Regions from separate parts of the Bacillus sp. LH1 genome, predicted to be linked through region 2. Evidence: riboswitches for the same ligand, from Rfam matches in the RefSeq annotation. Region 2 holds a riboswitch; each other region holds the start of a gene.
The links. A riboswitch is a leader RNA that binds a small molecule or an ion and turns the genes downstream of it on or off. The one in region 2 is predicted to bind thiamine pyrophosphate.
Positions count from the first base shown of each region.

Region 1: it holds a riboswitch for thiamine pyrophosphate, as region 2 does, so the genes downstream of both, thiT (energy-coupled thiamine transporter ThiT) here and tenA (thiaminase II) in region 2, are expected to answer to the same signal.
Region 3: it holds a riboswitch for thiamine pyrophosphate, as region 2 does, so the genes downstream of both, thiC (phosphomethylpyrimidine synthase ThiC) here and tenA (thiaminase II) in region 2, are expected to answer to the same signal.
Region 4: it holds a riboswitch for thiamine pyrophosphate, as region 2 does, so the genes downstream of both, tenA (thiaminase II) here and tenA (thiaminase II) in region 2, are expected to answer to the same signal.

Region 1 covers NZ_CM175007.1:4,698,032-4,705,466, forward strand. Annotated here, with positions in the region: gene feoB (ferrous iron transport protein B) at 1-1,533, opposite strand, end outside; gene ACX9TM_RS24350 (FeoA family protein) at 1,530-1,757, opposite strand; TPP riboswitch at 1,952-2,053, shown strand; gene thiT (energy-coupled thiamine transporter ThiT) at 2,140-2,808, shown strand; gene ACX9TM_RS24360 (sensor histidine kinase) at 3,016-4,869, opposite strand; gene ACX9TM_RS24365 (response regulator transcription factor) at 4,866-5,555, opposite strand; gene ACX9TM_RS24370 (class D sortase) at 5,595-6,215, opposite strand; gene ACX9TM_RS24375 (LPXTG cell wall anchor domain-containing protein) at 6,305-6,793, opposite strand; gene ACX9TM_RS24380 (hypothetical protein) at 6,973-7,305, opposite strand.
Region 2 covers NZ_CM175007.1:749,332-756,766, reverse strand. Annotated here, with positions in the region: gene ACX9TM_RS03880 (ABC transporter ATP-binding protein) at 1-546, opposite strand, end outside; gene tenA (thiaminase II) at 515-1,210, opposite strand; TPP riboswitch at 1,296-1,399, opposite strand; TPP riboswitch at 1,460-1,571, opposite strand; gene ACX9TM_RS03870 (SH3 domain-containing protein) at 1,841-2,995, shown strand; gene ACX9TM_RS03865 (hypothetical protein) at 3,001-3,339, shown strand; gene ACX9TM_RS03860 (DUF3965 domain-containing protein) at 3,580-4,731, opposite strand; gene ACX9TM_RS03855 (CBS domain-containing protein) at 5,053-5,472, opposite strand; tRNA gene ACX9TM_RS03850 (tRNA-Glu) at 5,601-5,672, opposite strand; tRNA gene ACX9TM_RS03845 (tRNA-Asn) at 5,674-5,748, opposite strand; tRNA gene ACX9TM_RS03840 (tRNA-Ile) at 5,757-5,833, opposite strand; tRNA gene ACX9TM_RS03835 (tRNA-Trp) at 5,844-5,914, opposite strand; tRNA gene ACX9TM_RS03830 (tRNA-Thr) at 5,921-5,993, opposite strand; tRNA gene ACX9TM_RS03825 (tRNA-Phe) at 6,004-6,079, opposite strand; tRNA gene ACX9TM_RS03820 (tRNA-Asp) at 6,088-6,163, opposite strand; tRNA gene ACX9TM_RS03815 (tRNA-Met) at 6,167-6,243, opposite strand; tRNA gene ACX9TM_RS03810 (tRNA-Ser) at 6,264-6,356, opposite strand; tRNA gene ACX9TM_RS03805 (tRNA-Ser) at 6,412-6,504, opposite strand; tRNA gene ACX9TM_RS03800 (tRNA-Ala) at 6,525-6,597, opposite strand; tRNA gene ACX9TM_RS03795 (tRNA-Pro) at 6,614-6,687, opposite strand; tRNA gene ACX9TM_RS03790 (tRNA-Arg) at 6,698-6,771, opposite strand; tRNA gene ACX9TM_RS03785 (tRNA-Leu) at 6,775-6,863, opposite strand; tRNA gene ACX9TM_RS03780 (tRNA-Gly) at 6,880-6,954, opposite strand; tRNA gene ACX9TM_RS03775 (tRNA-Leu) at 6,984-7,064, opposite strand; tRNA gene ACX9TM_RS03770 (tRNA-Lys) at 7,079-7,154, opposite strand; tRNA gene ACX9TM_RS03765 (tRNA-Gln) at 7,159-7,233, opposite strand; tRNA gene ACX9TM_RS03760 (tRNA-Tyr) at 7,245-7,328, opposite strand; tRNA gene ACX9TM_RS03755 (tRNA-Val) at 7,337-7,412, opposite strand; rRNA gene rrf (5S ribosomal RNA) at 7,418-7,435, opposite strand, start outside.
Region 3 covers NZ_CM175007.1:5,089,837-5,097,271, reverse strand. Annotated here, with positions in the region: gene ACX9TM_RS26405 (LTA synthase family protein) at 139-2,067, opposite strand; gene ACX9TM_RS26400 (YkvA family protein) at 2,614-2,979, shown strand; gene ACX9TM_RS26395 (metal-binding protein) at 3,030-3,521, shown strand; gene ACX9TM_RS26390 (magnetosome magnetite crystal formation protein family) at 3,592-3,909, opposite strand; gene lldP (L-lactate permease) at 4,206-5,867, shown strand; TPP riboswitch at 5,939-6,054, shown strand; gene thiC (phosphomethylpyrimidine synthase ThiC) at 6,167-7,435, shown strand, end outside.
Region 4 covers NZ_CM175007.1:2,539,891-2,547,325, reverse strand. Annotated here, with positions in the region: gene ACX9TM_RS13165 (RNaseH domain-containing protein) at 1-1,307, opposite strand, end outside; gene ACX9TM_RS13160 (hypothetical protein) at 1,619-2,104, opposite strand; gene ACX9TM_RS13155 (heterocycloanthracin/sonorensin family bacteriocin) at 2,598-2,918, opposite strand; gene ACX9TM_RS13150 (DUF3937 domain-containing protein) at 3,280-3,543, opposite strand; gene tenA (thiaminase II) at 3,941-4,630, opposite strand; TPP riboswitch at 4,758-4,863, opposite strand; gene ACX9TM_RS13140 (D-alanine--D-alanine ligase) at 4,937-5,851, opposite strand; gene pdxR (MocR-like pyridoxine biosynthesis transcription factor PdxR) at 5,856-7,304, opposite strand; gene ACX9TM_RS13130 (homoserine dehydrogenase) at 7,394-7,435, opposite strand, start outside.

The DNA of each region.
Region 1 (7,435 bases), 1.4 Mb from region 2:
AGCTTTACGAACAAATCCTTTTCCTTTCTCCCACGTGCTTAGCCATAATGTTTTTGCTTGTGGCACACGGTAAGGCGGTAATTCAATTACGAAAATAGACTTTTCCGCTTTCAAAATTGTAAGAGACATAATTTTTGTAACTAATAACGCAAGAACAATCCCTGCAACATATAAAGAAAATACAACAGTCGCCTGACTATGCGGGAAAAATACGCCCGCAAATAATGCATATACAGGTAATCGTGCTGAACAAGACATAAATGGTGTTACTAAAATGGTAAGTAAACGTTCTTTTTCCTGTTCAATCGTTCTCGCAGCCATGATACCTGGAACGTTACATCCAAAACCGATAATCATCGGAATAAAAGCTTTTCCGTTTAAGCCGAAAAACTCCATAATTCTATCCATAACAACTGCAATTCGCGCCATATACCCTGAGTCTTCTAATAATGAAATAAAAAAGAATAGTGCAAAGATTTGTGGTACGAATACTAATACAGCACCAACACCGGCAATAATACCTTCTGTAACTAGTGCTTGAATAAAATCAGAAGCTCCAATACTTGTAAGTCCAGCCGTCACCCAATCCGTAAGCTGGCCACCAAAAAACTCATCTAACATATCCGATAAAGGTGTACCAATCCACGTAAACGTAACCTGAAAAATAAAAAACATAACTGCTAAAAAGATTGGAAGTCCTAAAATTTTATGTGTAATTAATCTATCAATTTTTTCTGAAAAAGGAATTTTTCCTTCTTTCTCATGCTTCATAACATTTGTTTTTAACTTTTCAATATACGCTTCACGAGTTTTGTAAATGTGCTCTTCTAACGTACAATCAAGTCTTCCTTCTAAGCGAGATCGAATGGCTATGAGTTCCTTATAAATTGGTAATGCTTTCATTTCTTTTTCTACTACTTCGTTATTGCTTAAAAATTGAAGTGCTAACCATCTCGGATGCTCGTAATTCGCTGTCTCTAAAAGAGCAATTACTTCTCCAATTCCTTCATCCATTTGTACACCATATGAAATAAGGAATGGCTTTTTCTCTTTTTTGTCATTTTCTTTAAGAGTCGTAAGCAGTTCTTCACAGCCTTTTCCACTTCTTGCAACAACAGGAACGACTGTTACACCTAATAGCTCTGATAATCGTTTTACATCAATGACAATTCCTCTTTGCTTCGCCACATCAACCATGTTTAAACCAATTGAGACTGGCTTACCAAATTCAAGTAACTGCAACGTTAAATGCATATTTCTTTCAAACTGCGAGGAATCTACGATATTTAACATATGATTAAATTCTTCTGTTAATAGAAAGTTTGTTACAACACCTTCATCACGTGAAACTGGATTTAAATCATAAACACCTGGTAAATCAATTAATGTTCCTTGTCTATCTTTTAATTTACCAACCTTTTTTTCTACTGTTACACCGCTCCAGTTTCCTACGTATTCATAAGAACCAGTAAGTGCATTAAATAATGATGTCTTCCCTGTATTCGGATTCCCTAGCAAAGCTACCTTATTCACGCTAATTCCACCTTTATCATTTTCGCGTCACAATGACGAATACTAATTAACTGTCCACGACACTCCAATGTACAAGGACCTTTGAACATCGCTTTCTGTTTCAGGCGAAGTTCGCTTCCTTCAGCAAGACCGAAAGCAGCTAGTCTACGCTTTAATAGCTGATCTAAAGACTGAATACTTTTTACTAACACTTTCTCTCCAATTTTAATATCTACTAAGCTCATAACCTTCCCCCTCAGAAGAGAATGATAATTATTTTCAAAAAAATTATACCACACCCAATTTCTCTTGTACTATACCCTTTTGCTTCATATTTATTAACATTTCGCTACAATTCTATTTCAATTATTGTCATACTGTATTCGTTTGCCATTCTCATCCATTTCGCTTACAATAAACAATAACAAATAAAGAATTTCGTTATCACTGGGGGAGCCATGCCGCTGAGAGGGAACACTTCGTTCCGACCCTTCGAACCTGTTAGTTAATGCTAACGCAGGGATTGTGCAAACGTCCGAAATACATACCTCATTTTTATTTACGTATTTCGTATCCTCCTATGATATCTATTCTTTTTTGTACAACTTGGATTTAGGGGGAGACAACATGCGTAACACCAATTTACAAGCGATGATCGAATCTGCTATTCTTGCAGCCTTCGCCATGATTATCGATATTTTACCATTATCACTTAAACTTCCAACAGGCGGTTCTATCTCATTCGCTATGATTCCTATTTTTATTATTGCTTACCGCTGGGGCTTTAAATCAGCTTTCTTAGGCGGTTTAGTTTGGGGACTATTACAAATTGTCGTGGGAGATGCTTATATTTTAACACCTGTTCAAGCATTCATTGAGTACTTCATTGCCTTTGCTTTTATCGGATTTGCTGGCTTATTCTATCGTCCAATTCAAAAAGCACTTTTAACATCCAATGAAAATAGCTTAGAACAATCAAATTTAGGTAACCGTAAAGACAAACATTCATCAAAACAAAATCAGGGTAAGAAAGTCCTTGCTTATATTATCCTTGCTACATTTATCGGTAGCTTTGCTCGCTATTTCTGCCACTTTATTGCCGGCATTATTTTCTGGGGACAATATGCGCCGAAAGGTCAATCAGCTGTGTTATATTCATTAATCGTAAATGGAAGTACAATGCTTGGTTCTTTTATTTTATGTACCGTTTTACTTATATTTTTATTTATCACTTCACCACGATTATTCAAAAGCATCAGTGCTTATCAAATGAATACACAAAAAAAGGGCGCTTAATGAGCGCTCTTTTTTCATATCGTAATATCAATTAAAAATACAATAAATGCGCAAAAGAAAATAAATACCATTATACTTAGCCAATTGCTATGCACGGTTCATCGACTCCTTACATAACCTCATATTCTAAACAAATTATACTGATTAAAAATAAAGATTAGGTAAAGATAATATGAAAATAAATTAAAAAAGCATAGATCATATTGTCTACGCTTTTTTCGGTAAATAGAAATAAAATAATACACCATCTTCTGTATTTTCTGCCCCATATTCAGCATCATGTAGTTCTAAAATATTCTTTGAAATAGCAAGCCCAAGCCCCGTCCCACCTTGTGAACGCTGACGAGCTGTATCCACGCGATAAAAACGATCCCAAATTTTATCTAATTGCTCTTCTTCAATATGAGTACCTTTATTTTCAATGCACACTTTTATACGATTCTTCTCATCTATTGTAGAAATAATAATATCCTCTTTATTTGGTGTATATCGTATAGCATTCGTAATGAAGTTCACGATGACTTGTTCAATCCGGCCTTGATTTGCAATCACTTCAAATGAACTTATATTTTTATGAATATGAAGTTCTTTTTTCTCTATTTCCACAGATAGATGTTCACATATACCTTCAATTACTGTATCAATATAAAACGAATCTTTTTTCATTTTATATGTACCAGATTCAAATTTAGCTAACTCAAGCATATCCAAAATTAACGTATCCATTTTGTCTACTTCTCTCTCCATTGCCTGAAAATAATACTCTTTTTTATGTTCAGCTACCCCATCTTTTAAAATAGAAATACAGCTTTTCATAATACTTAGCGGTGTTTTTAATTCATGTGAAACACCAGAAATGAATTCTTTTCGCGTCTTTTCTAACTTTCTTTCCTTTTCAATATCTTCTTCTAACTGTCCAATATGCGAATGGAGTTTATTTGATAGCACATTAATATTTTTCGATAAATCTCCAATTTCATCTTTCGAAGTAATCGGTATTTTTTCTGTGAAGTCTAAATGCGCTATTTTCTTTGTTGTATCATTTATTTTCAATAATGGCTTTGCAATTTGTTTTGAGTAATAGAACGAAGCTAGAAAAATAAGAACGACTACAAATGCAATGATATAGATATAATAATCTTGCACCATTTGTACAGCTTCATCTACCGGCTGTAAAGAAGCCATCGCATAAATATATGTTACCGATCCGTCTTTTTCTTTTATTGGTTTCATTAATAATTTATATTTTATATCATTCTTTTCGTAGTCTATTGTCTTTGTTGAATACTCTATTTGATTACTCTCTTTTAGTAACACATCCGTTTGAAATTCTTTTATACTATCCAAAAATAAAGTGTTTTTATAAATTGGATTTACGGGGCCTTTTACATCTGGAAACTGTACTTTCGTAACACGCCCTCCTATGTAAACATCTGGTTCTTGAGCAGCTTGCTCCCGAACAGCCGGCTTCTTTTCCTTACCAACTTGTTCCACAGCTGCTTTCTTTTTCTCCTCATTTAATTTACTCATTTTCTCATTAAATGCTTTTTCTAACGGTTTATTAGATCCGCTTAAATTCTGCTTAGATAAAGAAAAAGAGAATGGAATAAAACTATCTTCTTTTCTCACTCCAGAAAAATAAATTTCTTGCCCTAAAAAATGCTCCGATAATTTATTATCAATCTCCTCTATATTGACGAGATTGCCTAAAGGAATTTTAAATATTTGTTGTCCAAAGCTCTTTTGTTGCCTACGATCTATCGTTACCTCAAAATAAAAATCATCTGCATGTTTTAAATTCCCGTTCTTATCTAATGTCGTAATCCACGTATTATTTTCTCTTAAAAAGTCTTGCTCTAGTTTCTGAATTTCTTCTGCATTTCCTGCATGATTTAAATAGTTCTTCTCAAAGGAATTTAAATTCACTTTAATATCTTCCACTTTTCGATTCGCATAATATTGTTTAAAAAATATCGTTTGTCCAATAAATATCGTCGCTAAAATTAACATGCATAATGCTGTTGTAAGAGTAAATAATTTTAGAACAATCCCTTTTCTCATATATTCCCCTCAAATTTATAACCAGTTCGTACTACAGTTGTAATATACTTTGCTTTCTCTCCTAATTTATTTCTTAAATTACGAATATGGCTATTCACCGTTCGATCATCGCCAGCAAATTCATATCCCCAAATTCTTGAAATGAGTTGCTCTCGCGTTAAAACAATTCCTTGATTTTTCATGAAATACGCTAATATTTCAAATTCTGTATGCGTTAAATTAATATCGGTTCTATCTACCGTAACAGTGCGAGACGGAAAATGAACGTGAATACCGTGAATTGATAATGTATCATCTTCATTCTCTAAAAGTTGCTTTGTCACTTTTCTGCTTTCTAATAACCTTTTCGCTCTTGCTAATAAAATTGGCGGACTATACGGCTTCGTCACATAGTCATCTGCCCCAAGTTCAAAACCGAGTAACGTATCGTCTTCATCTACGCGCGCCGTCAGCATAATAATAGGCACCTCGGACGTCTTTCGAATTCTTCGGCAAACAGACCATCCATCGAGTTCTGGCAACATAATATCTAAAATAACTAAATCAACCTCTTCTTCTTCAAATACAACTAAAGCCTCTTTCCCGTCCCTCGCTTCAAACACTACATATTGCTCACTTAAAAAATAATCTTTTAATATTTCACGTAATATGTCTTCATCTTCAACAATTAAAATATTTTTTGACATAATTTATATATCCCCCTCCCGCTTTCAGAAACTATAATTTCACTTTGAATAACTGCCAGTTAACTTCGCCTCGATAATATATCTATCTGGTGCATTCCCTATATAATTAAATGGGTAACAAGTTGTCAGTGTTAATATCGGTTCTTCTTTTTTTATAATAACAGTACGATCATCCGCATGAGTAATCCATGTCTTTTGAATTTCATATGTGTACGTTTTATTATCATACTCTAAAACAAGGGTATCCTTTTCTTTCAACTCTCCTAAATCTGTAAATACAGTATCTCGATGTCCACTTAGTACAGTATGTCCCCCTCCAGATGGAGTTGTCGTTAAATCACTAACGAACATACCCACTCCTTTTTTCAAAGTCGTATCATCCGCTCCCCAATATATAGAAAACTTCTTCTTTATTTTTGGTATGTTTAACATCGCTACCTTTTCTCCTTCTTTATGTTCTGTTTGAGAAGAAGGCACTTGAGAAGTTACAGGTGTTTCACGAGAAAGTTGAGTATCTTGTATATTTTTAAGACTCTTTATTTCTTCTGCAGTTAATTGCCCGGCAGAGCTTCTTCCTTTATACCATTCCACAGCATAATAGGATCCCATGAATAGCCCTATAGCCATCAATATGATACCGATATAATTGAGTAACTTCATTCTTCATTCCTCCATGCCAAAAATGGTAGGAGTAACCTACCATTTTTAATATATGAAATTATCCGATTCTTTATAGGAAAATATTTTATTTACGCTTTAATCTTATTGCGACGATTCAAACCAAATAATGTACCTACCGCTACAAGACATGCACTTAATCCCATCATTGCTACATTATTTGATGCTGTATTTGGTAATTTTTCACCTTGTACAACTGGCTTTGCTACTTCTTTTTTAGCTACTTCATTCTTTTGCTCGGCTTTTATCGCTGCTTCTTTTTTTGCCATATCGTTTTTTAACTGTTCTTGCGCTATTCTCTTTTTCTCTTCTTCACTTTTTTTCTCAACTTTTATTGCTTCCTCTTTTTTAGCCATATCACTTTTTTCTTGTACTTGCGCTGCTTGCTTTTTCTCCTCATCACTCTTTTGCTGTTCCTTAATTGCTTCTTCTTTTTTAGCTTTATCTTGTTGCACTTGTGCTTCTTCCTTTGTTACTGTTCCAGTATCTGCACTCGCTACTGAAGAATATCCTACTGCTAAAAGTGCCATTGCACAAATTGGTAATAGTCTCTTTTTCATTTTCATTCTCTCCTTATATTTTATTCTCATCAACTCGCACCGGATGTATTACTAGAATAAGTAAGAGATATAAATATAAGATGCAGATGAAATATATTTCATTTAAAGATTTCATTGTAGAAAAAGAAAAAAACATCGCAATATGTACGATGTTTTTTTCGGGTGTGTGTCTCAATTATTTACATGTTACTTTCGCGTGATTTGGAAGTAGAACGGGCTGGAGCGATAACTAATTGTCTCGGCTCAGTTTTCTTGAAGTGATTTTTGACGTTACACTTACGACGTTGAACAACCCACGCTTTAATAGGGTTTGTTAAAATAATCTTTTGCTCTTCGTTAGGGGCCTCTTCTTCAAACCTACAACTCTCGCTCCATTTATTCCATTTCATTGTAAATTTAGAAGAAGAATGATCATCTTCACGATCAAACAAGTGCAAAAAATCCATTTTTCCATCTAGCATTACGGTGTTACTAGTCGCTAAAAAAGAAAAGGTCGTCCAGCGTTTCTCCATGCCCTCCTACTCCTTTTTCACATATAGAGTGCCTAAAACTTAATTTACCTAAAATATGCTTGCCTTTTACCTTACACCCATAGTTTATCCAAAATGCTATTATGCAACTATCGATTTGCCTTACAACTAC
Region 2 (7,435 bases):
TGTTTTTTCCCACTCTTGCCATTGTTCAAACAACCATTCTTGCAAAGAGGTCTTCGTTAAAGCATCCAACGCACTAAATGGTTCATCTAACAGCAATATCTCCCCGCCTGTTAATAAAGTTCGAATAAAAGATACACGTTGTCTCATCCCACCAGATAAATCTTTCGGATATTTTTGCTCATACCCTTGCAAACCAAATTTATGTAACAGTTCCTTTGCCTTTACTTCTGCTTCTTTCTTCTGTACACCTTGGCACTCTAGCGGCAGGGCAGCATTCTCAATAATTGTTCTCCACGGCAAAAGCATATCTTTTTGCGGCATATATCCTACAGGATGGTTCTTTGTTTCTGTCAGTTCTATCTGTCCAGTACTTACCTTTTCTAGACCTGTAATAAGGCGAAATAAAGTACTTTTTCCACATCCACTCGGTCCGATAATACTGACAAACTCTTTCTCATATATAGAAGCATTTAATTCATGGATGATTGGTTTCTCATCGTAATGAAAAGAAACATTATGAAACTGTAGTATGTTCTTGCTCCTCAAATCCCCACATCTCCTTACGATAGGACATATCCCAGAATAAATATTCAAATCGACTGGAATATAAGAAGATCTCCTCTAATCTTTCTAGTTCTTTCTCAGACTTTCCAACTGCCATTTCATTTAATAAATCTATTAACCAAATACAAAGATTACCGTATTCTTCCGAACTATATCCTTGAATCCACTCACCAAAAAACTCATGATCTCTTGCTCCAGGAATATCATTTAAACGCTTTCCAATTTCCCAATAGCTCCACATACATGGAAGAAGCGCTGCTATTAATTCCGCAAGTGTGCCATTTTGAGATACAGACATCATGTAATTTGTATAAGCTAAATTTTTAGCAGATGGTTTCGCAGACTCTATCTCCTCTATAGAAATTCCAAGTCTTTTTGCATATTGTTTATGGATTGTCATTTCGCCATTTAATATTCCATCAATTTGTTCAGCGAACTTTCCCATTACTTGTGGATTCGTTGCTTTTACAACACCAATCGCATATAACTTTGCATAATCTAGCAGATATAAATAATCTTGAATAATATAATACTGGAATTTATCTTTTTCTAACGTGCCATCTCCCATACCCACTACAAACGGATGATTATGACTCATCTCCCAAACCGGTTGCACAGTTTCTAATAATCTATCGCAAAATTTCATTTCTCTATCCCCTTTCAATATATGTATCTAAATAAAAAACCACTTCTATATATAAGAAGTGGTTACAGCAAATAAAGTTATACATTTATTCGATGTTCCACTTCCCTTCGCTAGTATTACCTAGATCAGGTGTTGTAAGGGTTAAGGATTATTCCTCTCTCAGCAAGTCAAGCACCCCTAGTGGTTTCAATATGAAATTTTCAAATAAAAAAGCCCCGTTTCTATACGCAAAGAAACGGGGACTCATTGTTAGTGTCCGAATTGCTTCCCTACGCTAGCATAATCTAGATCAGGTAATAAAAAGGATCAAAGGCTTACGGCCTACTCTCAGCTGGCAACACCAGCTCTCCTAGCAAACTATAAAATTATCACTGTCAGTATAACACCCTAATAAGACATCATCAACTTTTTTAATTTTCTTAATTGTCAACATAATATCAAAATTATACAATACATACATTCTATTTTAGAAAATAAAACCCCAATTAATTGTATAAAAAGGAATCATTATCCTCAAAAAATTTATTTTTATATTGATTTCATATTACATTTATGTGAATACCCCCACTATATTATATCTTTATACTATAATAAAATTACAACTATACAACTAGAGGAGGTCTCTATTCCATGAATATGAAAGCTACTGCTTTAACAGCAACTACTGTAGCGATTGCTTCTTTACTTCCTTCTATGGGTGAAACAAATGTACAAAAAGCAAACGCTGAACAATTATCTAATATTAAAACTGGGTATGTCAAAGTCGATCAAGTAGCATTACATACAGAAGATAACGTAAAAAGCACATCAATTGATACAATTCGCTTTAATACAAAAGTGAACATCATTGAAACAACTAATGGTTGGTATAAAGTATCTGTTCATAATAAAGTAGGTTATGTACAAAAAGATGCTATTTTACTAAAAAACAAACTTCAATCTAATGATCAATACATCGTTAATGCTAATGCATTAAACGTTCGCTCTGAACCTAATTTAGAATCTTCCATTTTAGATGTATTACCAAATGGTAAGTTTATTACCGTTCAAGAAGATCAAGGCGAATGGTATAAAATATCACATAATGGCCAAACAGGTTACGTACAAAAAGCATTCATCTCTAATGGTTCACAACCCTTAGTAAAAGGAATCACCGTTCAAAATAATACAAAATATACTGTTGCAACACCTAATCTAAATGTACGTAGCACAGCTAGTACAAGTAGCGCTCTACTCGGTTCATTACAAAACGGTACTCAAGTACAAGTAGTAGAAACTGTAGGTACTTGGTATAAAATTCGTTTTGGCACAGGATACGGATATGTAGCAAAACACTATGTAGTACAAAATCAACCACAAGCTAAAACAGATCAGCCTTCATCAATTCCAGCTGCTTTCAAATTCCCCGCTCAAGGAAGAATTAGCTCAACCTTTGATATACGCTGGGAACAAATGCATTATGGTATAGATATTGCCGCTCCAGGAAACGTCTCTATCCAAGCTGCTGCTGCAGGTAAAGTTGTGAAATCTTATTATTCAGCTAGCTATGGCAATGTTGTTTTCATTGCGCATCAAATCAATGGGAAATTATATACAACTGTTTATGCTCATATGAAGGATCGCACTGTACAAGCTGGTGATCAAGTACAGACTGGACAATTAATAGGTCATATGGGAAACACAGGTCATTCATACGGGCAACATCTTCATTTTGAATTACATAATGGAGAATGGAATTTTGAAAAAACAAATGCAGTAAATCCACTGCCATATTTAGTTAGGTAAATTGTATGCCACGCAATATACCTCTTATAATTGAATACGTAGCCTTTTTAGGTTTAATCTGTTGTTTAATCATTTACAATACAAACATTGTATTTTTATCTATTATTATTGCTTTTGTTGCATTAGAAATTATGATGGAATCATTTCAAGTGCAACTAAAACAAAAAATTGCCCATATTTATAATGCTATTTTTCTTTTGAGTGCTCTCATAACAAATATAATTAGTAATGGCTTTTATTTATCTACTGTATTTCCAGTATTCTTTATGGCTGTTTTATTATTTGTAGCTAGATATATTAATGTCCCTTATAACCAAAAACAAAAACAAGAACAAGAAGCTTAGAAAGAGGAGACACTGTGTACCAATCTTTCAAAGATGCTCCAATAAAATACATATTGCATTTGTATAAGAAAGCCAATACTTTTTTTGGTATACAAGGAAGTTATACTGCACAACTTCTCCTATATGGAATGTTGTTTCTTGTCTTAATCACTTTCTCCTTGTTTTACTAACAAAAAAGGATCTCACATAAACTGGAGATCCTTTTTAATTTATATTAATTTTTCATATCGAAAATATTGTTTATCCACAAGCATATTTTTCATAAATAAAGCTCAGATTATATTTTTTCTCTAAGCTCATTCGTTGTTCGTCATCGCACCAATAGAAAAGAATATCATGAATCGTTGCGTAACGCTTATTTTTAAGAAATAGCCTAAAAAATGATGGTAAACAATCATGTAATTGTATAAATATATAATTGCGTAGTGTTTCTTCTTTATATTCAATGCCCTTACAAATATACAGTAATTCTTCACAATAATATGCATGCTGTGGAACTTGTATCATTTCGAAAAATGGCACATAAGATAGTAGCTTTCCAATAAAATGACCATATCGATCCATTACTCCTATCGTCATATGCTCCATCATTTCTTTCATCACATATAAATAATCATCTACATGCGTTGTCTTTAATGGGTCTAAGCGATCGGAAATTTGAGATAATACAGCTCTTTGACATGCTAAAACTGCCTGACTAGGTCCATAATATGATAGGAAATCTGTACACTTACGATATTTCCGTAATAAATCATGTGTATACAAATCATATACAAAAGTATTACAATACATTGCTAAACTCATCATATCACTATTTAATTGCTCTTTTGATAATGATTTCGCTCTCTTGCACATATAAAAGAATGTAAATTCCAATACTTCTTTATGAGATAATAAATGTTTACAATCGGTTATACACTTCTCATTAAATTTAACTCTATCCCAAATTTCAATATCCCTATCTGTCAATTCACCTATACGATATTTAATAATTAAATAATTTAAAGCAACTGATTGCGTCAAAAGATCCCATGTTTCATATTCCAATGAAGTATGAACAAACTCAGCTAATCCTTGCGCTATCATAAAATCATTTGCCTCTTCATACCAACCAATCTCTTGGCATAAGCGAAGAATACGCACTAAAGTTGGAATTTCATCTTTATGAAACTGCGGTAATTTCTTTGCTTTATTCATGCCATATACGATAAATGCCGCTAAATTTTCTTCTTTATAAAATTCTTTCTCTTTCCATACTAATATAGTTCGTTCTTTCCCCTCACCTTTTGGGTGACAAGGTACAAGCAAAGAAAATAATTCAGCGAAATTATTTGGTTCTATATATGTATCTGTAACCAAATTCCAATTTGGATCGCCCTGTACAGCCTTCATATAATTCCCCTTCCCTTTTCATCTATGTAGGAAATATTAATTTATTATCGCACCACTAAAAATTAATATTGTTATATTCAAAATCTCTCATAATACTTATATCTATCAGTATATCATCTTTTCTCTTATTAAAAATTAAGAATAACAAATTTTAAAAAAATGTCGAAATTATTAACCACATACTTATTATATAATGTCTCAGATACATCACGCTAACATATTAGTTTAATCCATATATACTAGAATAATGTATCTGAAATTTATATATAATTTAGCTCTTTATGAGTGACCATTAAACTCTCGGTTAATGAAAGTTTCAATTTACTCTGTACGCTCTGAGATTTCGCTCAAGGCAAATCCAGCTTGATCATCTGCTGATTCCCTTATAGCTAAATCTCCTAGTGCTAACATGCCAATAAGTTGACCACTATCAACTACTGGTAATCGTCTAATTTGATGCTGTGCCATTAGCTCTGTAGCTTTTTCAATAGAATCATTTGGAGAAACTGAGATAATATTTGTTGTCATTACATTTGTAATCTTATTAGATCCAGGATGTTTTTCAGCAATCCCTCGAACGACTAAATCACGATCAGTAACAAGCCCAACAACTTGCTCATTTTCAACAACAGGAATTAATCCAATCGATTCTTCCTTCATTTTTACAGCTGCCTCATATACATTGTCTAGCGGTGTACAATGTACAATATGGGTACTCATTAAGTCTCTCACTCGTGTCATTATGATTTCCTCCTTTTTATACATACCATAGCTTTTCCAAAATTCCTTTATTTATTTCTGGAAAGTAACGTAATAAAAAGGATTAACAAAATAAAAAAGAGCCAGCATAATGCTGACTCTTTTTGGTATGACCCGTACGGGATTCGAACCCGTGTTACCGCCGTGAAAGGGCGGTGTCTTAACCACTTGACCAACGGGCCATGGCTCCGCAGGTAGGACTCGAACCTACGACCGATCGGTTAACAGCCGATAGCTCTACCACTGAGCTACTGCGGAATAATATATGGTGGGCCTAAATGGACTCGAACCATCGACCTCACGCTTATCAGGCGTGCGCTCTAACCAGCTGAGCTATAGGCCCATATACTTTACAGGGGCAGTAGGAATCGAACCCACACTGGAGGTTTTGGAGACCTCAGTTCTACCTTTAAACTATGCCCCTAAATGATGCCGGCTAGAGGACTTGAACCCCCAACCTACTGATTACAAGTCAGTTGCTCTACCAATTGAGCTAAGCCGGCATAAAAAAAATGGTGGCTCGGGACGGAATCGAACCGCCGACACGAGGATTTTCAGTCCTCTGCTCTACCGACTGAGCTACCGAGCCAACATAAATGGCGGTCCCGACCGGGGTCGAACCGGCGATCTCCTGCGTGACAGGCAGGCATGTTAACCACTACACCACGGGACCATTTGGTTGCGGGGACAGGATTTGAACCTGCGACCTTCGGGTTATGAGCCCGACGAGCTACCGTGCTGCTCCACCCCGCGACAATATAAAGTTTTAAAAATGGAGGAGGTAGAGGGATTCGAACCCCCGCGCGACTCTCGCCGCCTGTCGGTTTTCAAGACCGATCCCTTCAGCCGAACTTGGGTATACCTCCATGAAGGAAAAAATAAATATTTTATTATTATATGTCTAAGCCATTAAAGAAAAAATGGAGGAGGTAGAGGGATTCGAACCCCCGCGCGATTCTCACCGCCTGTCGGTTTTCAAGACCGATCCCTTCAGCCGAACTTGGGTATACCTCCGAGACATATATTAAATAAAGTGGAGCCTAGCGGGATCGAACCGCTGACCTCCTGCGTGCAAGGCAGGCGCTCTCCCAGCTGAGCTAAGGCCCCATGTTTTTTGGGAATATCGGGAAGACAGGATTTGAACCTGCGACCCCCTGGTCCCAAACCAGGTGCTCTACCAAGCTGAGCCACTTCCCGTTAATAAAAGCGCGCCCGAGAGGAGTCGAACCCCTAACCTCTTGATCCGTAGTCAAACGCTCTATCCAATTGAGCTACGGGCGCATATGGTGCCGAGGGCGGGGGTCGAACCCGCACGGTGGTCACCCACCGCAGGATTTTAAGTCCTGTGCGTCTGCCTGTTCCGCCACCCCGGCATGTCATATTGAAAATTGGAGCGGAAGACGGGATTCGAACCCGCGACCCCAACCTTGGCAAGGTTGTATTCTACCACTGAACTACTTCCGCAAGACATGTATGAGTTATTTTATTAAAAGTGCGGGTGAAGGGAGTCGAACCCCCACGCCAAAGGCGCTAGATCCTAAGTCTAGTGCGTCTGCCAATTCCGCCACACCCGCATATTTCATTAAAATGGTGAGCCATGAAGGACTCGAACCTTCGACCCTCTGATTAAAAGTCAGATGCTCTACCAACTGAGCTAATGGCTCTTAATGGCTGGGCTAGCTGGATTCGAACCAGCGCATGACGGAGTCAAAGTCCGTTGCCTTACCGCTTGGCTATAGCCCATTAATTAAGAATGGTGGAGGGGGGCAGATTCGAACTGCCGAACCCGAAGGAGCGGATTTACAGTCCGCCGCGTTTAGCCACTTCGCTACCCCTCCGACATATATGGTGGAGGATGACGGGATCGAACCGCCGACCCCCTGCTTGTAAGGCAGGTGCTCTCCCAGCTGAGCTAATCCTCCATTTTGCCTGGCAACGTCCTACT
Region 3 (7,435 bases), 1.0 Mb from region 2:
ATATGTAGAACCTCGTTTACATATTTTATTATAGAGATTTTTCATTAACACTATGTGAATATTTGGTAAAGGTTATGTAATTTTAAAGTTAATGAATATAAGTAGTTGTATGGAAGAAAATAAAAAAAGAGGCTGAGATTACTCAGCACTCTTCTTTTCTTCTTTAATAACTGTTTTTACTTCACCAGTTTTGATCTTATTACTTTCAGAGAAGCGAAGTAAGTCACCTTCAATGATTTTATCAGACATGTTCAATTCATTTTGGGCGCGATCAATTAGTGGTTGAGATTCTTCTTTCGGTAATTGTACAACTTCGCCAGTAGCACGGTCATAGAATGTACTGTTTGTGTACATGTATTTATCTGTAACGAAGCTACCGTCACGAAGAACAACGAATCCTTTATTATCAGGTGAGAATACATCATGACCGAATCGAACGTCATTTGTAGAATCTACACCAAGTAAGTTTAGAATAGTTGGTTTAATGTCAATTTCACCAGTTGGTTTCGAAATTGTTTTACCTTCTTTTTGACCTGGAACGTGAATAAACATCGGTGTTTTTTGTAAGTTCATATGGTCAAATGCAGTGATTTCTTCTTTTCCTAAGAACTGTGCCATTGCACGGTTATGGTTTTCAGAAATACCGTAGTGGTCACCGTAGAATACGATTACTGAGTTGTCGTAAATACCTTCTGCTTTTAGACGCTCAATAAAGTGTTTCATTGCTTCGTCTAAGTAACGAGCAGTTACCATGTAACGGTCAAATACTCCATCACCAGAATTGTATTCGTCGATTAATTTTGTACTGTCATCGTAAGTGAATGGGTAGTGATTCGTTAAAGTAAGGAAGCGAGTATAGAATGGTTGCTTCACTTGTTTTAACATATCAATAGATTGATCGAAGTACTCGATATCTTTTAATCCCCAGTTTAATTTTGTTTCTGGCGTAATCTTGTAGTCAAGTTCGTTGTAGTAACGATCATAACCAAGTGCTGGATACATAATGTTACGGTTCCAGAATGTTGCGTTGTTTGCGTGGAATACCGACGTGTGATACCCTTGCTGACGTAAAATTTCTGGAGTTGCTGTATATTCATTGTTACCGTGTGTGAAGAATACAGCACCGCGGTCTAGTGGATATAACGAAGTATCTACTAGGAATTCAGCATCAGATGTTTTACCTTGACCAGTTTGATGGAAGAAGTTATCAAAGTAATAACTTTCTTTCGTAAATTGGTTTAAGAATGGTGTAACTTCTTGTCCGTTAACTGTTGCACCAATTAAGAATGTTTGTAATGACTCAAGAGAGACAACAATTACGTTTTTCCCTTTTGCAGTACCGAACATATTTGGATCTGGTTTACTTTGTGTTGTTTTTACGTAGTTTTCTGTTTCTTGTAATTTACTACCGTCAGCGAACGCTTTTTGTGAACTTGATTTTGCTTGTAAGCCAAGATCGTATACTTGGTGTACATATAATCCTAAGTTTTTAACAAGCATAACGCGGTCGAATGAACGTGTTAATAGTTCTGGGCGTTCAGCTTCTGCAAGTCCTAAGTTTGCGAAGAAAATAGCAACTGTTGATACGAAGTATAGAGAACGCATCGGGCGTGCTACACGCTCTGTAGGTGCAAAGTTCTTCATTTTCTTTAATAGAACGAAGAAAACGATAATGTCTGCAAATGCAAGGATAATTTTGTAGTTAAATAATTCTTTCACACTAGAACCTAAACTTCCGAAGTTAGATGTTTGTCCTAGCACCGGTAATGTAACGAAGTCATTGTAGAATCCGTAGAACATTACGTTACCAACAAGAACGATTGTTAAGACAAAATTAATTCCAAGTGCTATATAGTTACGTTTTTTCCCTTTTGCAAATAATGCAAGACCAACAAGCAGTAATGATGCTGCTAATGGGCTAAGGAATAAAATGAATTCTTGCATGAAAGATTCAAGTTTTAAGTCAAAGCTTGTGCGTGTAATAAGGTAAGTTTTCAGCCATAAGGCTAAAGCTACGAATACAGTGAAACGCACATTTTGAAATTGTGATTTCAAGGTTTCTTTCATTCATTTCCACCCTTTCTCTATCAGGCTTGGTCGATTTTGGAGCGAAAAATGCTAAAATAAAAAATACATAGTTTTCTTGGCCATAATTAAAGGTTCTATATTCACCCATATACGACTATAACTATGCATACCCTTTTGGTTTCTTTTGTTGCTCATAAGCATAACGTCATTTCTGTATTATACAACAAAATTCATTTCTGAGAAACACTATAACATTTTACATTTTTTGTATAAGATTTGTCACTACCAGAGAAAACTTTAACATTCGTTTATATGTCCGTCAACTAGAAAATATAACAAAGGTAGAGCAGAATGTTAAGTAGAAGTGAAAATTTTCTTTGTTGAGAAATAAGAAACGAAGATGGGTAAGGGTTATCTAGAAATCTATTATATGAAGGAAATCGTGTAAAAATTAACGAACACTTGTTCTTTTTTAGTTTGTTTGTTACAATAAAAGTTCATTGATAGGTTTTGTGTAATTTCCATGAACTTTTACTGATAACATATTGTAGCTTATTTCTTTTTAAAAATAGGGAGGCTTTTTACATGAAACAAAAATTTTCAGTTGAAGCGTTTTGGAAGAAAGTAAAACATGTTGCAAAGCAAGCAGGGCAGTCGGTCATTTATGCAAGTTTATTACTGTTTTACGTTTTGCAAAGACCAGATGTTCCAAAACGAGTGAAAATTATTGTAATTGGAGCACTTGCTTATTTTATTGCACCGATTGATGCGATTCCAGATTTCATTGCTGGAATTGGCTATACGGATGATTTAGGGGCGTTAACGGCCGCACTAATACAGGTGTCGTTATACGTCAATGAAGATGTGAAAGATAAGGCACGAGTGAAGTTGGCAGAATGGTTTGGTTCGGATATAGACACAACATTTATCGATCAGAAATTAGGTCAATAGGTGAAACCTGTCATAAGGTGACAGGACGAACGTAAGCGAGGAAGTGCATTATGCCATCAGGAAGAACGCATACGAAAATAAACTTAATATCCCTTCCGGTTGTTTTGTTTTTTCTCTTTTCGTATGGATTAACAAATTTTGATTTTTTATTAACTTTTGCAATTGGTTTTTTAGTAGGTACTTCATTTTTAACACCAGATTTAGATACGTACAGTAATGCTTATAACAAATGGGGTTTCTTACGTATATTTTGGTATCCTTATAAAAAAGTAATGCCGCATCGATCTTTCTTTACGCATACGATTATACTTGGTGATGTGATTCGTATTGCGTACATGTTAATCGTCTTTTCTCCATTTTTATTTCTATTAAATGTAATCGCACTGGATGGTAATTTAATAGAAATTGCGAAGAAACATGAGGTTGAAATTGTAACGTTCTTAATGGGAATTGTTGTGGCAAGTACGCTTCACATTATAGCGGATAAAGTGAATACGCGCCGAAAGAAAATGATGAGAAAAAAGAAGAAACGCAGAAGATAAAGTGAACGAATTAGGAAAAGGACCCTTGCAATTTGCAAGGGTCCTTTTTTAAACAAACGTTTGTTTAAAATTAAGCTTTCAGTACTTTAATTCCTTTTACAATGTTCCAGATGAAGTAGTATAAGCTGATGATTCCGCAAATAGCTAAGACAATCATTGATCCAATTCCAAGTGTTACATCTGCTTGGTCAGATCCCATGCCCATAATTCCTAAAATGGCTACACCGATAAATGTAGCAATACTTGGAATGATGTGTGTCCATAGAGCACGTTTTGCATGTGGCTTTGTTTCAGCGTCCCCCACAATCCAAACGATAATTGGGAATAAGATAGGGGCAAATAGTACACTAAAGTACGATAAAGCAGCTAATATTTTGTTTCCATTCATATATATCACCTCATAAATAATGTCCGTTGTTATACTATTATTATGCAATAAATTTTGCAAGCTTTCTATCGATGAACATTACAGGAACATGACGATTTTGTAAGATTTTTTCGTCAAATGATAAAATTTTCAAAAAAATCTTTTTTAATGGAAATTGTTATGGTACAGTATAAATGAAAGTTGTTGAAAACGTTTTCTTAAACGTTTTTTTATTTTAGACTTAAAGGTATGATGACCTGATAGTCTATTGATGAGGTTATTCTATTTAAAAGGGGATTCTTTAGGGGGAGAGAACAATGAACACATGGACACAAGTTTATGATCCATTCGGAAACATTTGGATTTCGGCAGCGGTAGCACTTATTCCGATTATCTTTTTTTTCTTAGCTTTAGCAGTTTTCCGCATGAAAGGGTATGTGGCAGGATTTATTACAGTTGTACTTACAGTTTTAGTAGCGTTATTCGCTTATAAAATGCCGTTCACGATGGCAATGGCAGCGACCGGATATGGTTTCTTATACGGATTATGGCCAATTGCTTGGATTATCATTATGTCGGTATTTTTATATAAAATTTCTGTGAAAACAGGTCAATTCGATGTGATTCGTGCATCGGTATTATCGATTACGAACGATCATCGTCTACTTGTTATTTTAATTGGATTTTCATTTGGAGCATTTTTAGAAGGAGCGGCAGGATTTGGGGCACCAGTAGCGATTACAGCAGCACTTCTTGCGGGGCTTGGGTTAAATCCTTTATACGCAGCAGGTCTTTGTTTGATTGCAAATACTGCACCAGTGGCGTTCGGAGCGATGGGAATTCCGATTACAGTTGCTGGACAAGTAACAGGTATTGATCCACATAAAATTGGACAAATGGCTGGGCATCAATTACCGTTCCTATCATTATTTGTGCCATTCTTTATCGTATTTTTAATGGATGGATTTAAGGGGGTACGACAAACGTGGCCTGCGTTATTTGTAGCGGGTAGTTCATTTGCGATTACGCAGTTCATTACAGCGACATTTTTAGGACCAGAACTTCCGGATATTACATCGGCACTTGTAAGTTTAATTAGTTTAGCGCTGTTCTTAAAAGTTTGGCAGCCGAAAGAAATTTATCAATCCGGGCAAGCAAATAGTGAAGTAGCAGCAACAACGACAGTAGCATCGATGCCGAAATTAACGTTTGGAAAAGTAGTGAAGGCATGGTCTCCATTTATCGTATTAACGGTTATGGTAGTCATTTGGAGCCAAAGTTTCTTTAAGGCATTATTCGCTCCAGGAGGGGCTTTAGCAAGTCTTGTATTTAAGTTTGAAATTCCAGGTCTGCATAATCTAGTAATGAAAGCAGAGCCGATTGTAAATAAATCAACGCCTTACGAGGCAATTTTGAAGTTTGATGTATTATCAGCAACCGGAACGGCGATTTTAATTGCTTGTATCATTTCCATGTTTATTTTGAAAATGAATGTAAAAGATGCAGTAGTGACATTTAAAGAAACGTTAAGCGAATTAAAAATGCCAATTCTATCTATCGGATTCGTACTAGGGTTTGCATTTATCGCAAACTATTCTGGTCTATCTTCTACGTTAGCGTTAGCATTAGCCGGAACTGGCGGCCTATTCCCGTTCTTCTCACCATTCTTAGGCTGGATTGGCGTATTCCTAACAGGGTCTGATACGTCTGCGAATGCACTGTTCTCAAATTTACAAGCCATTACAGCGCAGCAAGTCGGCGTATCTGAAGTGCTTCTCGTTGCAGCAAATACAACAGGCGGTGTAACAGGTAAAATGATTTCCCCGCAGTCGATTGCGATCGCTTGTGCAGCGGTTGGTCTTGCTGGAAAAGAATCGGATTTGTTCCGTTTTACAGTGAAGCATAGCTTATTCTTCGTAATTATTGTTGGTATTATGACGTATGTGCAGGCGTATTATTTAACGTGGATGATTCCGTAAAGAGCAAAAGAAATAAGCTTTGAATTTTTCAGATTATGGTGTATGATGGGAAAGTATTGAAAATTAAATCAGTGATAAACTAGGGGTGCCTAACGTATGCGTAGGCTGAGAGAGAAGCGCGTGAACTTCTTAACCCTTTGGACCTGATCTGGCTCGTACCAGCGTAGGGAAGTTAACGGCTTTACATAATGATGTCTTTATGAGCCAGGTCCTTATTTTTTTATGGACCTGGCTCTTTTTATTTTGGCATGCGCTGGCCATATCTCGTCCTTGTCACGAACAGGGGGGCAACAAAAATTATGAAACAATCTGTTTCAGCTGAGCAAATTGAATTGAAATCGAGTTTACCAGGGAGTAAGAAAGTATATGTGGATGGGCCACGAGAAGGCATGAAAGTACCGATGCGTGAGATTGAACAAAGCGAAACAAATGGCGTTCCAAATCCGCCAATTCGTGTGTATGATACGAGCGGCCCTTATACGGATCCTGAGTATAAAGTGGAGTTAGAAAAGGGGATTCCAACGCCGCGCCATTCTTGGATTATGGGGCGTGGTGATGTAGAAGCATACGAAGGGCGTGAAGTGAAACCAGAGGATGACGGTGTGAAAGTGGCTTCGAAACATACACCTGTTTTCCCGCAGATGGATCGCAAGCCACTTAGAGCAAAGCAAGGTGCAAACGTTACGCAAATGCACTATGCACGTAATGGCATTATTACGTCTGAGATGGAGTATGTTGCGATTCGTGAAGGGGTAGAGCCGGAGTTTGTTCGTAAGGAAATCGCAGAAGGCCGCGCTATTTTACCAGCGAATATTAATCATCCAGAAGCTGAACCGATGATCATCGGGCGTAATTTTCATGTGAAGGTAAATGCGAATATCGGAAACTCAGCTGTATCTTCTTCGATTGCAGAAGAAGTAGAGAAGATGACATGGGCAACGCGCTGGGGTGCAGATACGATTATGGATTTATCTACAGGTAAAAATATTCATACGACGCGTGAGTGGATTATTCGTAACGCACCTGTACCAGTTGGAACTGTACCGATCTATCAAGCGCTTGAAAAGGTAAACGGAATTGCAGAAGATTTAACGTGGGAAGTATATCGTGATACGTTAATTGAGCAGGCGGAGCAAGGCGTTGATTACTTTACAATTCACGCTGGTGTATTGCTTCGTTACATTCCAATCACGGCAAAGCGTACGACAGGTATCGTTTCGCGCGGTGGTTCGATTATGGCGCAGTGGTGTCTATTCCATCATAAAGAAAACTTCCTATATACTCACTTTGAAGAGATTTGTGAAATTATGAAGCAGTACGATGTTTCGTTCTCTCTTGGAGATGGATTACGTCCAGGGTCTATTGCAGATGCAAATGACGAAGCACAGTTTTCTGAGCTTGAAACACTTGGTGAATTAACCAAAATTGCTTGGAAACATGATGTGCAAGTTATGATTGAAGGACCTGGACACGTACCGATGCACTTAATTAAAGAGAATATGGAGAAAGAGCTTGATATTTGTCAGGGCGCGCCGTTTTACACACTTGGGCCGCTAACGACAGATATT
Region 4 (7,435 bases), 1.8 Mb from region 2:
TTATATTTTTGGCAATATTGCATTTTATATGGATTTTGTAACACCTTTTCAATATTGTATCTCACAATCTTTAATAACACTGGAAAATCTGTATTCAATACATACGAATTTTCACCAACTTTAGTCAAAACAATTTCGCTATCAAGTAATGCTTGTTCTATTTCCAGCGCTATATTTTCAGACCAAACTTCTAATGTTAATGTCTCTAATCCTTTTGGTGCAAATAAAGGAAATAATTCATTTTTGTTATTTGTTGCTACCTTTTTACATTCTGGAAGTATTGTGAAATAAGAGAATTTACGCTGAAATTCTTTAAATAAATACTCTCTTTCCTTTACTGTTATACCCGGTTCTATTTTAGTACCTTGAACTTTATAAATTCTCTCATTGTATGGAAATAACACCCTTTTATTTTCTCCTACAATATAATCTTTCGGATATTGGAGAATATGGTCTAAATCCACCTCTCCCCCTATTTGAAAATCATCTTTTAAATTTCTAAATATCTTAATCCATTTCATGCCGGTTGTAGCTTGTTGTATTTTTAGTTTTACAAACCGTATTTTTTTATTATTTGACGCAAACTCTGAGGTAGAAATCAATATCATGCCTCGTTTTCGTCTTAAAAGTAAAGGAATATCTGGATGATTATATTCTTGATAAAATCTCCGAATCCCTATTGAAATATTTAATAATGGAGCGTTCTCACCACCGCGGGTTATGCATTCGAATCGATATACATAGGAGAAAAAATCTTGTGTTTTTTCATCTTTTATCGGCCCTGACATCGCCTCACAAATATTTTGTGATCTAAGAGGGGAAAAATAGATTTCTTCTGCATTTGTATTTTCTAAATATATAGGACGCTCACAAAAAATATGTGAGATTAAAGCGGGCACCCACTTAGAATACGTTTCATTATCATGTAGTACTGGCAAATGAGAAATCAAATCGGATTGCCATTCATATTTTGGTGGTTCTACTAATCTATTTGGTTTCCAATCATGAATAATCTCATACCAACTTTGAAAAATATAATCGAGCTGCTCTGGTCTAATAGGTTCTTTCGATACAATCCATGGTGTATTTTCATTTAATACGTACGGGTTATGCTGAATAAACAATATATCCGAAAACATATCATACAATCTTTCATTCAAACGTTTCAACTTACTCGTTAATAAAAATGTCTTATAATGTATCTCTACGATGTCCAGCCATTCAATAGGAAAGTATATAAATGATACCTTTTCATTTAAAAGGGGTTCTACTATATTTTCAAATGTTAGCAGCCTTAATTTTTTCATAAAATGATTGCTTCCTTTCTTCAGTTGTCTTGATTATCAAAAAGCTAGAACAATAGTTACTTAATCTAATCCATTTAAACCAAGTATTTAAAAAAAACGTAAAAACTGTTTATCTACATAAATTATTATCAAACCGACTCTTTTAAAAATTCAAAGTAATTATCATGTATAACACCTCTATTATATTTGAATTTCAATACATTCGAATTATACATTATACTTAATGCATTGTACTTATCATTTACAATATCTTTACAAAAAAACCAAAAAAGAACACCTTAATTCGGTGCCCTTTTTACAAATATCAACCTTTATGTAATTGAACATATAGATAACAGTAATCCCCCAAATGAAATTGCTCCTAGTAAACCTACTACAACTCCTGTTAAACAAATACAATCAGCAAGACAAATAGAAGACTGCGATAATGGAACAAATGACCTACTTGTACTCGAACCATATTGTTTTATTTTCTCATAATTCACATCTAACATTAGATGTAAACATGTTACACCATCCTCAATAGTATGTAGAGGTTCTTTTTCTAATCGCTCCAATAATTTACTATCAAAAGCAACTGATAGAGGATACTGCTTATCTAATTTCATATTTTGATAAATTAGTTGCAAACGAGATAATATATTGTTTTTCTTCTTTTCAGATGTTACTGTACATTTCATTTTATTAAATTCATTTAATAACAGTGTCAATTCATCTCTTTTTCCGTATAAATCTTTAGCTATTTTTCTCTTTAGTTTATACGAATGGATAATAGATTTTAGTTCAATCATATTCATACACTTCCTAATTACATATTATTTACCCGATTATTGTATAGATAAACAGTACTTTTTAATCTTATTTAAATTACACTCAAGCATCTTCATTTACTATCGATTAACATTACATTAACCTTACAAAGTTGTAATAAATTCATTAGCTAGAAGAAATCAATCCCTAAACCAGACAGATATTTGATGATAAAACCATAAGAAAAAAGCAATGATTAGATTTTAAATCTAGTCATTGCTTTATCCATCACCTGTTAATTACATCTATATATCTTATTGTTACTCTTTCACTTGAATGACTGAATATATCCATTAATAATGGCTATATTCTTTGTCGGCAAGTACATATATAAAACTAATGTTTTTTAATTGATAAAGTGAAGCTTTAATCAGCTCTCACCAATCGGGCTTTTATGGACAGTCCGCCACCTAACTTCTCTTTGCTCTCTCTGAATTTTAAGGAAGATTTTATTGCCCGCAAATAATGGGATAAATGTAATTAATATTCATACGTTACAATAGTACCGGTAGTATCAGTAAAACCATCAAAACAGTTAGAGCAACCACCACAGCCGCCACAACCTCCGCAACTTCCGCAACCAAAACAACCGAAGCAACCAATACAACGGAATCCACCACAACGAAATCCGCCACAACGACCTCCACCACAACCGCCACAACGACCACAACCGCCACAGCGACGAGCAGCATCTTCAATATAGTAATATGGATATTGGTTTTGCTGGTCCCAATAGACAATATTTCCAGATCGGTAATCATTAAGACTTAGCGCTTGTAGTTCTTGTTGAAACTGATTCATTTTCATAACCTCCGTTTATAAAATACAACCTCATCGATGCTTCCCTATGTTTCTGTTCGTTACATCTAAGTAGGAATAGCGCTACAAACTAAGTTCAATACGTACACCAACAAAGTATGACTTATCACTAAATGATGCACCTTGTTCATATACCTATTTTTGCTATGGGCTCATTTTTATAAAGTGAAACTTTAATCAGTGGGGTTTTGTTCATCCCCTACCTAACTTCTTTGCTTCCGCTGAATTTTGAGGTGGGGGGCTTACTGCCTGGCAAATAGCGGGATAAATAAAAATTAAAAAATATGAATTCTATTTCTCCAGCAAAACTCTCTATGAAATTCCTAATAGAAAAAAGACACACTTAGATTGATGCGTCTTTTTGTGATGCCTCTTTTGTGAAATCATATAAAGCAATTGCGCCTAAAAGAACAAGTATACCTTGAGGAACATCTAGCAAAATAGTTTTCCAAATTTCTGGAATTACCCATTTAATATCTGCTGCTGTTTCAAGATATGTTTGGAAATAGCTGATTGTAAAATTAATTATCCCTAAAAATACAAACAACGATAAACCAAATCGAATTAATTTCTTATTTGTAAACATATAACACCTCTCAAAATTCATTGGATATTCCTGCTTTTGCTTCTTTATATTTTTATATCTTTATATCTAATTTTAACACATAAAGAACTCAAAAAAATACGATATGCATATTTGCATATCGTATTAACAACACTCCATGATAATTTAGGAATTCCTGCGAAGAAAAAACAACTCCGTTACAGCTAATAGCTCGGGTTTCTTTTCTTATTTAACTTCATACCACCAACATTTACGTTCTTTAATTGTAAAATAAATGTGACAGAAGTTTATCCAGTTAATGCGTAGACAAGTAAATGAGCTAAATTATCGATATTCTATTTCGCCATATCCGTAGCACTAATAACTTTACGCAAATTTGACAAGAAAAAATATATAGATAGGTATGATCCAGACCTATCTATAACATTACTTCTATTCTTTATCCAATTACGTCTTTTACGTCTGTATCCACTGGCCACTTTTCTAATGTATAAGCCATTTCCCAAAATGAATATTCATATTGACTGCTAATAATAAAATGCTGTTTCATACGTTTGCGGTCTGCCTCTGTTACTTTTTCAGCGATAGTATCTAAACGTGTAATTTGTTCTTCAACTAGCGTACGGAACCAATCAGATCCATAAGCAGAAATCCATTCGTTATAAATTGGCTCTTCCGGCTGGCACTCTTTTAAGCGTTCGCCAATTTCATAATACAACCAATAGCAAGGTAAAATTGCTGCAATGATATCTCCTAAATGCCCTTCATACGCAGCACGATACATATGTGAAGTATACGCATATGCAGTTGGCGCAGGAATAAAATTATCTTTTTCTTCTTTCGTTATCCCTAGTTTTTTAGCAAAATTCTCATGTAAAGATAACTCTGCTTCATATGTATTTTGAGCATGATGTGCCATACGAGCTGTCGTCTCTAATTCAAGAGCTTTTGCAGCTCCTAAAGTTTGTACTCTAGCAAAATGACTCAAATAATACGAATCTTGAAGCACATAATAACGAAAACTAGCTAAATCTAACGTTCCTTCACCAAGTTTTTTTACAAAAGGATGGTTAAAACTCGCTTCCCAAATTGAATCTACTTCTTTACGTAATGATTGTGAAAAAGTCATTTAAATCCCTCCAATAATGTATAAAATATAAGTATTTATCCACAATTATTAAAGCTGTAAAATAAAAAAACTTTCTTTACAGGCGTAAAGAAAGTGAAATTGACAGTATTTATTTACTCATTAAATAGCAACGTCTTTCCCACTTCCCTACGCTGGCATTAACCAGATCAGGTACTAAGAGTCTCAAAATCACATTTGATCTCAGCCTATAAAAGGCCCCCCTAGTGGATGAATATTTTGTTTTTATAATGTATTCATCATAGCATACTTCGTGAAACTGTCAAAAGAATTCGTTATATAATCTCCTTAAAACCCTTCTTCATTTCTAACTTTTAATGATGTTTCAATAATCATATCTAATAGTTTGCTATAACTAATCCCCGCTGCTTCTGCACTTTTTGGCAATAAACTTGATTGTGTCATCCCTGGTAATGTATTAATTTCCATTACATATGGAATTCCGTCCTTCACCATCATATCAACTCTTGCATAAACACTACATTTTAATGCTTTATAACAAGTCAGTGAAGCTTTATTTACACGTTCCTTAATTTCTGCTGGAAGTTCGATAACTTCCTCAACCGTACTAGTATCATCATATTTTGCATTGTAATCAAAGAACTCGGCTGCATGTCGAATTGAAACTATAGGTAACTGTTTTCCATCCAGAATAGAACATGTAATTTCATCACCTTTTATATACTTCTCAATTACTACTTCAGAATCCCATTCGAATACAGTTTCTAGCATTGAGATCAGTTCATTTTTATTGTAAACGATTTTCACCCCGACACTCGATCCGCCAGAGTTTGGTTTTACCACTAATGGAAATCCTAACTTATCTAACTCATCAAGATTTAGATCCTCCATTTTTGTAAGTTCAATCCAATCTGGTGTTTCTACACCTTCATAACGTAAAATCTTTTTCGAAATATTTTTATCCATACATATACTGCTAGATAACATATTACTTCCGCTATAAGGAATCCCTAAACTCTCCAGTGTTCCTTGAACTGTCCCATCTTCTCCGTATTTTCCGTGTAATGCGAGCAATGCAAAGTCAATGTCTTTCGCTTTTTCAATTAAATCCATTTTTTCGTTTAATGTAATTGGAACTATTTCATACTTATTTTTATCTAAATGAGCAATCATTTCATTCCCCGTCATAATTGAAACTTGTTTTTCAGACGATACCCCGCCCATAATAACACCGATTTTCATTTTCTCAACTCCAAATTTCATTTTTTAATGTATCACCAATTATTTTAATTCCACGAACTATTTCTTCTTCTTTCAAGCGCGAAAACCCTAATCGGAAAGTGTTTGCTCCTTCTCCATCAGAGTAAAAAACATCTCCAGGTGAAAACGTAACGCCTTTCTCATAACACTTTTGTAAAAGTGTGCGGGCATTCATATGCTCTTCTAGCTCTATAAATAAATGCAGCCCACCATCTCCAGTCATTCTTTTAAAAGGAATGTACTGGTTACATGCCCCGACAGCTAACTCATATTTTTTCTTATAAACAGATCTTGCCTTTTTTAAATATTTTTCAAAATATCCCTCATGTAAATATTGAAACAGAACAGCTTGATCTAGCGTAGATGTGTGAATCGTTCTTGCTCTTTTTACGCTTTCTAAATAATGAATCAGCTCTTTATCTGCAATAATCCAGCCTACACGTAAACCAGGGAAAAGTACCTTTGAAAAGCTACTAATATAAATCACATTATTGCCAGCTCCCGCAAAAGTTAATAATGGAGCTAAATGTGAACCTGAATAACGTAATTCTTCATTAAATCCGTCCTCTATAATAGGAACGTTGTATTTTGAGAATAACCTCATCAATTCCGTTCTTTTCTCTGAACTCGTAACAATACCGGTTGGATTATGATAAGAAGGAATTAAATAAGCAAACTCAAAATCTTTTTCACGCAAACTTTTTTCAACTGCATTCGTATCAATACCATCCTCATGCATATCAATCCCATGAACTTCAAGTCCATGTAAACGGAAAAGCTTAAGTGCAGCATGGTGAGTTGGATTCTCACAAATGACACGACCGGATTTTTTTGATAAAGAAGAGAGTACAATATCCAATCCTTCTGTAAATCCATTTGTAATTAGAATATCTTTATTCGAAATGTCTACACCTTTCATTTCCATGTAATGAAGTAAATAATTCATTAACGGTCTATATCCCTTTGCATATCCGTAGTTCAATACGATGTCCCCTTCAATGGACATACGAGTAAGAAAAGCTCTTTTGAAATTTTCAACATCAAATAGCTTCTCATCCGGGGCTATACTATTAAAAACAATCATTCCCTTTTCCCAACGAACACCATGTTTCATTAAATCTAATTCGTCCGCTAATGCGGTCACTGTATTAAGTTTATTTTTCCAATCTATTTTAACAGACGAAGTGTTAGATATATCCACCTTGGCAACAAAGTTCCCTTTTCCTTTAACTGCATAAATGAGTCCTTCTTGCTCTAAATCTGCATAAGCAGCGAGTACAGTGTTTCTACTCACACTTAGTAATTCACTTAGTTCCCTTGTTGATGGGATTTTTTGATCCCCGAGCAAATGCCCTTTCATAATCATTTTCTTCAAATAATCTTTCAATTGAATATAAACGGGACGTTCTTTAACAACTTTAAAATCCTTAAACAATTTCTTACCCCCTGCAATCATTTTTGCATATTTATTTCATTCTCAAAAGGTCCACGGCATATGTATTTTTTATAAAGGGCGGTACGGTCTTACAAATCTTTTCGATATAAGTTTATTACATCTTTTAAAGC